One region of the Methylophilus sp. DMC16 genome, then DNA from elsewhere that is predicted to be linked to it. Evidence: predicted binding sites of a transcription regulator. Region 1 holds the regulator's gene; the other holds the start of a gene.

Region 1 (4,214 bases):
CTTTCAGGCCATCGTCTTCGAGTACGACCAGGCCTTGTTTCTCTTTCTCGGCCAATTGCGCAATTTCTGCCTGAAAATATTGCTTGAAATTGACCATGTAAGACAACTCAATGGATTCGTAACTCAGTTCACCATGGCACATGACCGCCATGATCACGGCACGGCGGATCAGGTCATCGCGGCTTAATGCCAGCCCACGCACAATCGGTAACTGGCCTTGGTCAAGAAAGTCGTAATACTCTTCGAGGGTTTTGGCATTCTGGCTGTAGGTAGCACCGATCTTGCCAATCGCGGAGACACCCAAAGCCAGGATATCCTGATCAGCCATGGTGCTGTAACCCTGAAAGTTGCGGTGCAACCTGCCCTGTTGCTTGGCAATCGCCAGCGGGTCGTCCGGCAAGGCAAAATGATCCATGCCGATAAAGACATAGCCTGCCAGCATCAGCTGCTGAATCGCCTCTGACAGCATTTGGATTTTATCTACGGCATGCGGCAAGTCTGCTTGCAAAATCCGGCGTTGCGGCTTGAAACGTGACGGCAAGTGCGCGTAGCCATATAACGCGATACGGTCTGGCCGCAATTGAATGATCTGGGCGATGGTCTGGCGGAAGGTCGCCGGGGTTTGTTTGGGCAAGCCGTAAATCAAGTCGGTATTAATAGACGCAAACCCCAGATCTCGCGCATGTTGCATTAGGCTTTCAACCTGCGCATAAGACTGCACCCGGTGCACGGCCTGCTGTACCTCGGCATCAAAGTCTTGCACGCCAAAACTCAGGCGGTTAAAGCCCAGCTCGCGCAAGTGTTGCAAGCGTTGCTGATTGACGGTACGTGGATCAATTTCAATCGAGTATTCACCGTCTTTGGCAAAGGCAAACGCCTGCTTGAACATCTGCATGAGTTGGGTCAACTCGGCATCATTGAGAAACGTCGGCGTGCCCCCGCCCAGATGCAACTGGTTGACGGTTTGCTTTTTGGCAAACTTGTCCAAGTGCAAATCAAGCTCGCGTTGCAGGTAGTTGAGGTAAACCGCGCCTTGCTCATAGCGCTTGGTGACTATCTTGTTGCATGCACAATAAAAACACAGCGAGGCACAAAACGGGATATGCACATACAACGAGAGCGGCTGCGTCCAGTTGCTGATATTGCGCTGCTCGGCCGCCTTGAGATAAGCAGCGGCGTCAAACGCCTCAACAAAGCGGTCTGCTGTCGGATAAGAGGTATAACGAGGCCCGGAGACGTCATAGCGCTCAATATGCTCTTGAGTAATCAGCAACGGGGAGTTCATGGTTTCTGGCAAATTCTTTCCTATCAGTATCCCGAAACTGGACTTTACGGGTTCATCTGGCGCTACTGTGCCATAAACCAATGCAGGGCTTTTTGACACACGTCAAATGCAGCTTGCGTCGCCTGCTGCATAATGCGCCTAAATACAAAAGGAAGAGGTCACACCATGTTCAATGAAATCGCAACCGAAGAGGCGTATAATTTGCCGCATGTTCAACGTCAGTCAAGGACGCCCTCCATGCAAGCAGAATCCAGTTTCAAGGTTGCCTGCTCCAATTGTAACTTGCGTGAACTGTGCCTGCCGGTAGGCTTGAGCACAGATGAAATGACTAAACTGGATGGCATGGTTGCCACCCGTAAAAAGATCAAGCAAGGCGGTCACTTGTATAGCAGTGGCGATGCTTTCACCACGCTTTATGCGATCCGCACTGGGTTTTTCAAGACTTGCGTCGTTTCGGAAGATGGCCGTGAACAAGTCACCGGCTTTCAGATGGCCGGTGAAATCATGGGCTTGGATGGCATTGTCAGTGACAAGCACAACTGTAACGCCATTGCCCTCGAGGACGCTGAGGTCTGTGTCATGCCCTTCAATCATGTCGAAGACCTGTCGCGTGAGATTCCTGTCTTGCAACGCCATGTGCACAAAATCATGAGCCGCGAGATCGTGCGCGAAAACGGCGTCATGATGTTGTTGGCCAATATGCGCGCCGAAGAACGCCTGGCGGCGTTTCTGCTCAATTTGCTGCAGCGCCTGCATGCACGTGGCTACTCCAAAAGTGAATTGATTTTACGCATGACGCGTGAAGAGATCGGCAGCTACCTGGGCATGAAACTGGAAACAGTGAGCCGCACTTTCTCCAAATTTAGTGATGAAGGCATTATCGAGGTCAAGCAAAAGAATATCCGTATTCTAGACCACGAAAAGCTTAAAACCATCTTCAACGCCAGCACCTGCTAGGCGGTTGCTGACGTCTGTAAGCGCTGAGGGATGCCACTGCCTTCGTCTCTATTTGAGGCCTTACAGCGTATGGCCGCGCAACAAGCCTGGCAATATATTTATCCTGTCTGGTCCCGCCGTGCGCAGGGCCTTTCCATCGGCATCAACCTGCACCCGAATCAATGCTGCAACTGGCATTGCATTTATTGCCAGGTGCCGGGGCTGCATCGCGGCCCCTCCCCTGCCATTGACTTGGACCAACTGCAACAAGAATTAAGCGCCTGCCTGCACTGGCTAAGCCAGCACTTACACGCAGCAAAGCGTATATTGACGGAAGATGTGCAGGATATTGCCTTTGCCGGAGACGGCGAACCGACCACCTCGCCGCAATTTCCTGAAGCCTTGGCACTGGTTGAGCGGTTGTTGAGCCACAGAGCGCAAACAGACCGTCCGGCACGGGTCAGGCTCATTACCAATGGCAGCCAAATGCATCTGGCCACGACACAGCAAGCCTTAAAGGTACTGCAACAGATGGGGGGAGAAGTCTGGTTTAAGCTGGACGCAGGCAACGATGCAGAAATGCTGGCAGTGAATGATGCGCGTTTGCCACTTAGCCTGCATCTGCAACGGCTGCAGGCTTGCAGCATGGCTTGCCGGACTTGGGTGCAAACCGCTGTGATGCAGCGACGTATCGCGGACCAACTGGTCACCACCCCCGCATTGGCCGGCTATGTGCAGGCGTTGCTACCACTTAAAGAGAACATTGAAGGCATTTTGTTGTATGGCATCGCCAGACCTAGCCAGCAAGACACGCTGGCCAGCATTCAAGCACCAGACATCCGGCTGTTACAGCAGTATGCTGAGGCTTTGCGCACGCAGGGTTTCAACGTGCGCCTATTTGCCTAAACGCTGATCTCCTACCCGCAATGCTCGCGCCTGAATCAGGTCTTAGACGCGCGTCAGCGCTGAGAGACAGGCAGACAGTTTACTGTTCAGCAGGCTTCAGGCCGGTCTGCGCATGGTTACGCGCCTGGATGGCGGGCGCCATGGCATCTGTCTGGCCGTCTTGCGCTTGTGCATCCAGCGTCTTGTTGATTTCTATGCCCTTGCGGTAGTAATCATCAATCGCTGGATCAGGATGCGTAATCGCCAGATACAAGGTGATGAATGAAGCCACAATCACGGCAGAAGGGCCGCCTATAATCATCCAGACATAAGGGTTGTGATACCATTTTTTCTGGTCAACCGCTTTAGCGGCCGGTTTCTGCTGTGCTTGGTGTTGTGACAATCTTTGCTCCATTAGTTGCTCGGCACAATAAAGACCGACTTTTCTTTGACCGCTTCGCTGGTTTGTAAATCCGTCATTTCGAAAAAGATTTTATGCGAACCAGCTCTGGTGACCCCATCAGGCAACTCTAGCTCAATCACCACATTGCGTGTCTCAAACGGCCGCAAGCCTTTGAAGTCCTGGCTATTCTCGTCAGCAAAATGCACCACCAAGCCTTCGAGCCCCGTGACCTTCAATGCGTAGTCATGCACGGCTTCGGTATCATTTTCAAGCTTGAGGTTATACACGTTCTCAATCATGCCTTCATCAGTGTAGCGAGACATGACTGCACGATCACGTAACACATCCAGCCTGAAATCAGGCTTGAAGTAGAGACTGACCACCATACCGATGGTGAGCGCCAACAAAATCGTTGTATAAATAATCACGCGTGGGCGTAGCAAACGTTGCAGCATTTGCTGACGGCTCCAACGGTTGGTGATGCCGTTCTGCGTGGAGTATTTGATCAAGCCCTTGGCATAGCCCATTTTGTCCATTACATCGTCGCACGCATCAATACAGGCACCGCAACCAATACACTCGTACTGCAAGCCTTTACGGATATCAATTCCGGTCGGACACACTTGCACACAGATACTGCAATCAATACAACTGCCCAGGCCATTGGCATTCTCGCCAGCTTTTTTAGAGCGTGCACCACGCGGT
Region 2 (4,214 bases), 490 kb from region 1:
GCCTGAGAGTTCCCGCTAAAATGGGACTCAAAGACTGTAGCAGACGCACTTAGGCACATGCCGTTCATCTCATGCGATTAAACTCACGTGCCGTCAAACAATTGTGCTGTTAAACTGGCGTATTAGCATTTTAAAGTAGTCCGCAACATGGTCCAAACATTATTGCCCCCCGAGGTCAGGCCTGGCCAATCCTTGCCCTTATTGCAGGCCTTACATATCCTCACCCGCGACGGTAAGCTCAATCAGGATAGCCGCCGCAAACTCAAGCAGGTCTATCATCTGGTCAATTTTATCGAACCGCTGATGCAGACGGTGATGGAAAAACAACCTTCGCCCGTCTTGGTTGATCACGGCGCCGGCAAATCTTACCTGGGCTTTATTTTGTATGACTTGTTGCTGAAACAGCATCAGGCAGGCCAGGTGATTGGCATTGAGAGCCGCGGTGAATTGATTGAAAAGTCGCGCCAACTGGCGCAAGCATGCGACTTTAACCGCATGCAGTTTGAGCATTTGACAGTAGCAGAAGCCATGCAGTCCGCGCAACTGCCAGAACAGGTTGATATTGTGACGGCCTTGCATGCCTGCAACACCGCCACCGATGATGCGATTGCATTTGGCTTGCAAAAGCAGGCACAGTTTATGGTGTTGGTGCCTTGTTGTCAGGCGGAGGTGGCTGAAGCGCTACGGCAACATAAAGCCGAGGCCTTATCAAAAACCTTTTTAAGTGAGTTGTGGCGTCATCCTATCCATACGCGTGAGTTTGGCAGCCAGGTGACCAATGTGCTGCGCTGCCTTGCGCTGGAAGCGCATGGCTATCAGGTGACCGTGACCGAGCTGGTAGGCTGGGAGCATTCTATGAAAAATGAACTGATCATTGCCAAGTATACCGGCCAGCGTAAACGCAGCGCGCGTGAGCGCGGCTTGCAATTGCTAGAGCAGTTACATTTATCTGGCCTTGCGCCAAGGTTTCACTTTTAGCATTTGTTTTTAGGCTACGCTCAGTCAGGCGCAGATAAAAAAACCTCTGACACTGGGAGAGTATCAGAGGTGAATGGAGCTAATGCTTTGCCCCAGGGAAGAGACGTTATGCGCCTAACTAGAAGCGCTTGCCGAAACCCAGGCTGATCACCCATGGATCGATATCCAGGTCATCAATTTTTGTCCAGGCGTTGCCATTGAGCGGGTTTTGCATTTTTACGGTGGTATTCATCCAGATGTATTTCACATCCGCGTTCAGCAGCCAGCCATCCTTAAGGTTAACATCCAGACCAGCCTGCAAGGCAGGACCAAAGCTGTCACGGTCAATTTTGATTTTTTGACCTGCTAATGGGCCTTGACGCAGGTCGAGGCGGCGGTCCAGCATAAAGGTTGCGTTAATCCCGGCGCCGACATAGGGGTCAAAGGTTTGGTCGGGGTTAAAGTGCCATTGTGCGGTTAAGGTTGGTGGTAAAGCATCAATGCTACCCAGTAATTGATTGGTGACGGTAGTGCCTGAGTCTTTGGTGATGCTGACATCGTGCTTGGAGCCCAGCGCCAGAATCAGTTCTGTCGCAATGTTTTTGGTCCAGTAGTAGCTAATGTCCAGCTCAGGAATAGTATTGCTGTCCGCTTTTAATTCTGCACCGCTAGACATCGCGCCTGCCGCAATATTTTTGTTTACATATTTGCCCAGATCGCTACTTTCGTTCGGGCTGATATTGGTGGCGCGCAGGCGGATAACCCAGTCGCCTTGTTCTGCCTGAACATTGAGGGCTGGCAATAAAGCAGCCAACATTAAACTGATTGCGGTTTTTTTCATTGTGATCACTCCATTAGTGCATTGAACTTGAATGCATTGTAGGTCGGCAAGTCAGGCCGTATATTGATGCAGGTCAACTGGATTGAATTTGCCTAAAACGCCGTGCAAACAGCAAAGCGCACGCATGGAGTGATAAAAAACCAGTCCTCAGACTGGTTTTTGGGTGGCTGGATCGTTGGATCAGTAGTCGTTGCGTTGCTTCCATGCTTCATCCAGTGCTTTGGACTTTTGTTCAAAGATGGCTTTTTTGGCATCGAGGTCTTTTTCAATCTGGGCTTTTTCCGCCTGATATTGTTTAAGCGTTTCTTGTGCTTGCGTCAGCACGGCTTGCTGGCGTTGAATTTTTTGCTCGATATCGCTGAGTTTGCTCATGGCGTCGCCTACGGCATCGCGGGCACTGGCGGCTTCAGATTGTTCGACGCTGATATTGCGCGCAAAAACTGGTTCGCTGAAGGTCAAGATCAAAAGAGCGGTGAGGGTCAGTATACGCATGAGGGACTCCATTAAAAAAGCGGTATAACAACAAGCCATGAATTAAAAAGCAGATCATAGGCGTTTAAATCATGTGCATCAATCTTTTAGTAAGGCATGTAAGCGATTAGTTTCTTTAGTTCATCCGTTTAGCCATTCGATGGCTCGCTCAATCATCGCCGTTGGCGAGCGCACTGCTGGTTTAACGCTTTACATATACACCTTATTCCGCAACAATGTTGCATATCATTGAGGAGGAAAAAATGCGTTTCTGCTGGCTTTGCATGCTGTTGTTGTCTTGGGGAAGTTTGCATGCAAGGGAGGCCTTTGATTTGGCGGGCAAGCAGATTGCGTCAGGCACGCTCTCTTCGTGGATGATGGCCGTGTCGTCAACGGCAATTCCGGTGACGGTGATTCATGGGCAAACTTCAGGACCGGTATTGACCCTGACAGCAGGTATCCATGGCGATGAATTTCCTTCGATACTGGCCTTGCAGCAGTTGCGCAAGCAGATACAGCCTGAACACTTGAAAGGGACCCTGATTCTGATTCATCTGGCGAATCTTGAAGGTTTTCATGCACGTCGCATTGCGCTGAGTCCGGTCGATGAGAAAAACCTGAACCGGGTGTTTCCTGGTAGCGCACAGGGCACCCTGACTGAGCAGATCGCCGATTTTTTAACGGCGCAAGTCATCAGCAAAACGGATTACCTGATTGACATCCATTCTGGCAGTGCCAACCAGCATTTATGGCCACATGTGTATTCCCCGGTGTTGCACGTGCCAGCGCTTGATGCCAGAACACAGCATTTTGCTGATCTTTTAGGATTGCCAGACATTGTGCTCTATGACGGCAGGCCCAATGATCCTGATCATTCCATCTCATATCCGAATACGGCACAGACCAGGGGCAAGCCTGCATTGACGCTGGAAGTCGGCCAGTTTGCTCAGCGCGATGCCGCTTTTGTGGCCATGATCACGCAAGCTTGTGCACAGGCCATGAGTGGCTTGGGCATGATAGATGCGCCTGAAACGATAGATGTCAGCACGCAACACAGGACAAAGGTAGCCTCGCCAATTCATTATTACAGCAAAATGGTTGAGCTACGCAGCCAGCAAACCGGCTTGTTTACGGCCAAATCCAGCATTGGCGATTGGGTGACAGCAGGGCAGGTCGTAGGTGAAGTGACGGATTATTTTGGCGAGAAGATTGAAACTTTGCGTGCGCCTGTGGCCGGGCGCATCCTGATTCAAAATGCCACGCCACCGATACGCGCGGGCGAAGTCACAATATCTATCGGTGTGGTGAAGGCCCCTTAGCTGTTGCCATCAGGATGCGCACCTTGCGCGCACGGCTCGTTTGCGTCAAAGACTGGCATGGATTCAATCTCTTTGCGATGTAGTGCCCGCTCCTCAAACAAAAAAGGGTAGATGGCTTCACGCAGGCGGGTGTGAAACTTCTCTATCTGCTGTCTGTGTACTAGCAAATGGCTAATATCGCTGCATGCGACCGCTTCCAGTTGTGTTTGCGCCCAGACCGTGGGTAACCACCGCCCGATTTTTGTTGCGGCATCCGCCCTCATTTGTAAGGTTCGTGTCCGGGCAGCCACTTGTGCTTGCAAGTGGACGTCGCCCATATGCTGAAAGGCAAAGTACCATTTCCAGTGAAAGCGGCCTGTGACGGGCGGCGTGTCTTTCCATTGCGGATACAAGGCATAGAAGGGTTTCAGCGTATCCTCTTTTGGCAAATCCCAGGCGCCATGTACCAATTGCCGATGCTGCATGGCAAGCTGGCTACCGTCTTGCAAGGGATAACGGGCGTGCAGCCATAGCTGGCAAAGATTCGGTAAGACCACGCATAACATGACCCAAATGCTGCTCAGCAACATGGCATTGAAGTTGGCGTTGAGCGCTCGTTTGCGCAGGCTGACTGCACTACACAATAC

What was found. Region 1 encodes FNR, which switches genes on or off when oxygen is low (the NO sensors DNR and NnrR bind a similar motif). Its sites were predicted from a motif close to TTTGATNTANATCAAA; they were not measured.
Region 2: the regulator FNR is predicted to act here: its motif matches at 1,861-1,876, upstream of ACT53D_RS05085 (OmpW/AlkL family protein).

What each region holds. Positions count from the first base shown of each region.
Region 1 is NZ_JBQUZC010000001.1:562,514-566,727, reverse strand. It holds gene hemN (oxygen-independent coproporphyrinogen III oxidase) at 1-1,285, opposite strand, end outside; gene fnr (fumarate/nitrate reduction transcriptional regulator Fnr) at 1,523-2,242, shown strand; gene ACT53D_RS02790 (radical SAM protein) at 2,273-3,127, shown strand; gene ACT53D_RS02785 (FixH family protein) at 3,207-3,428, opposite strand; gene ccoG (cytochrome c oxidase accessory protein CcoG) at 3,521-4,214, opposite strand, start outside.
Region 2 is NZ_JBQUZC010000001.1:1,051,750-1,055,963, reverse strand. It holds gene ACT53D_RS05090 (class I SAM-dependent methyltransferase) at 148-978, shown strand; gene ACT53D_RS05085 (OmpW/AlkL family protein) at 1,097-1,798, opposite strand; gene ACT53D_RS05080 (hypothetical protein) at 1,979-2,290, opposite strand; gene ACT53D_RS05075 (M14 family metallopeptidase) at 2,533-3,588, shown strand; gene ACT53D_RS05070 (DUF3526 domain-containing protein) at 3,585-4,214, opposite strand, start outside.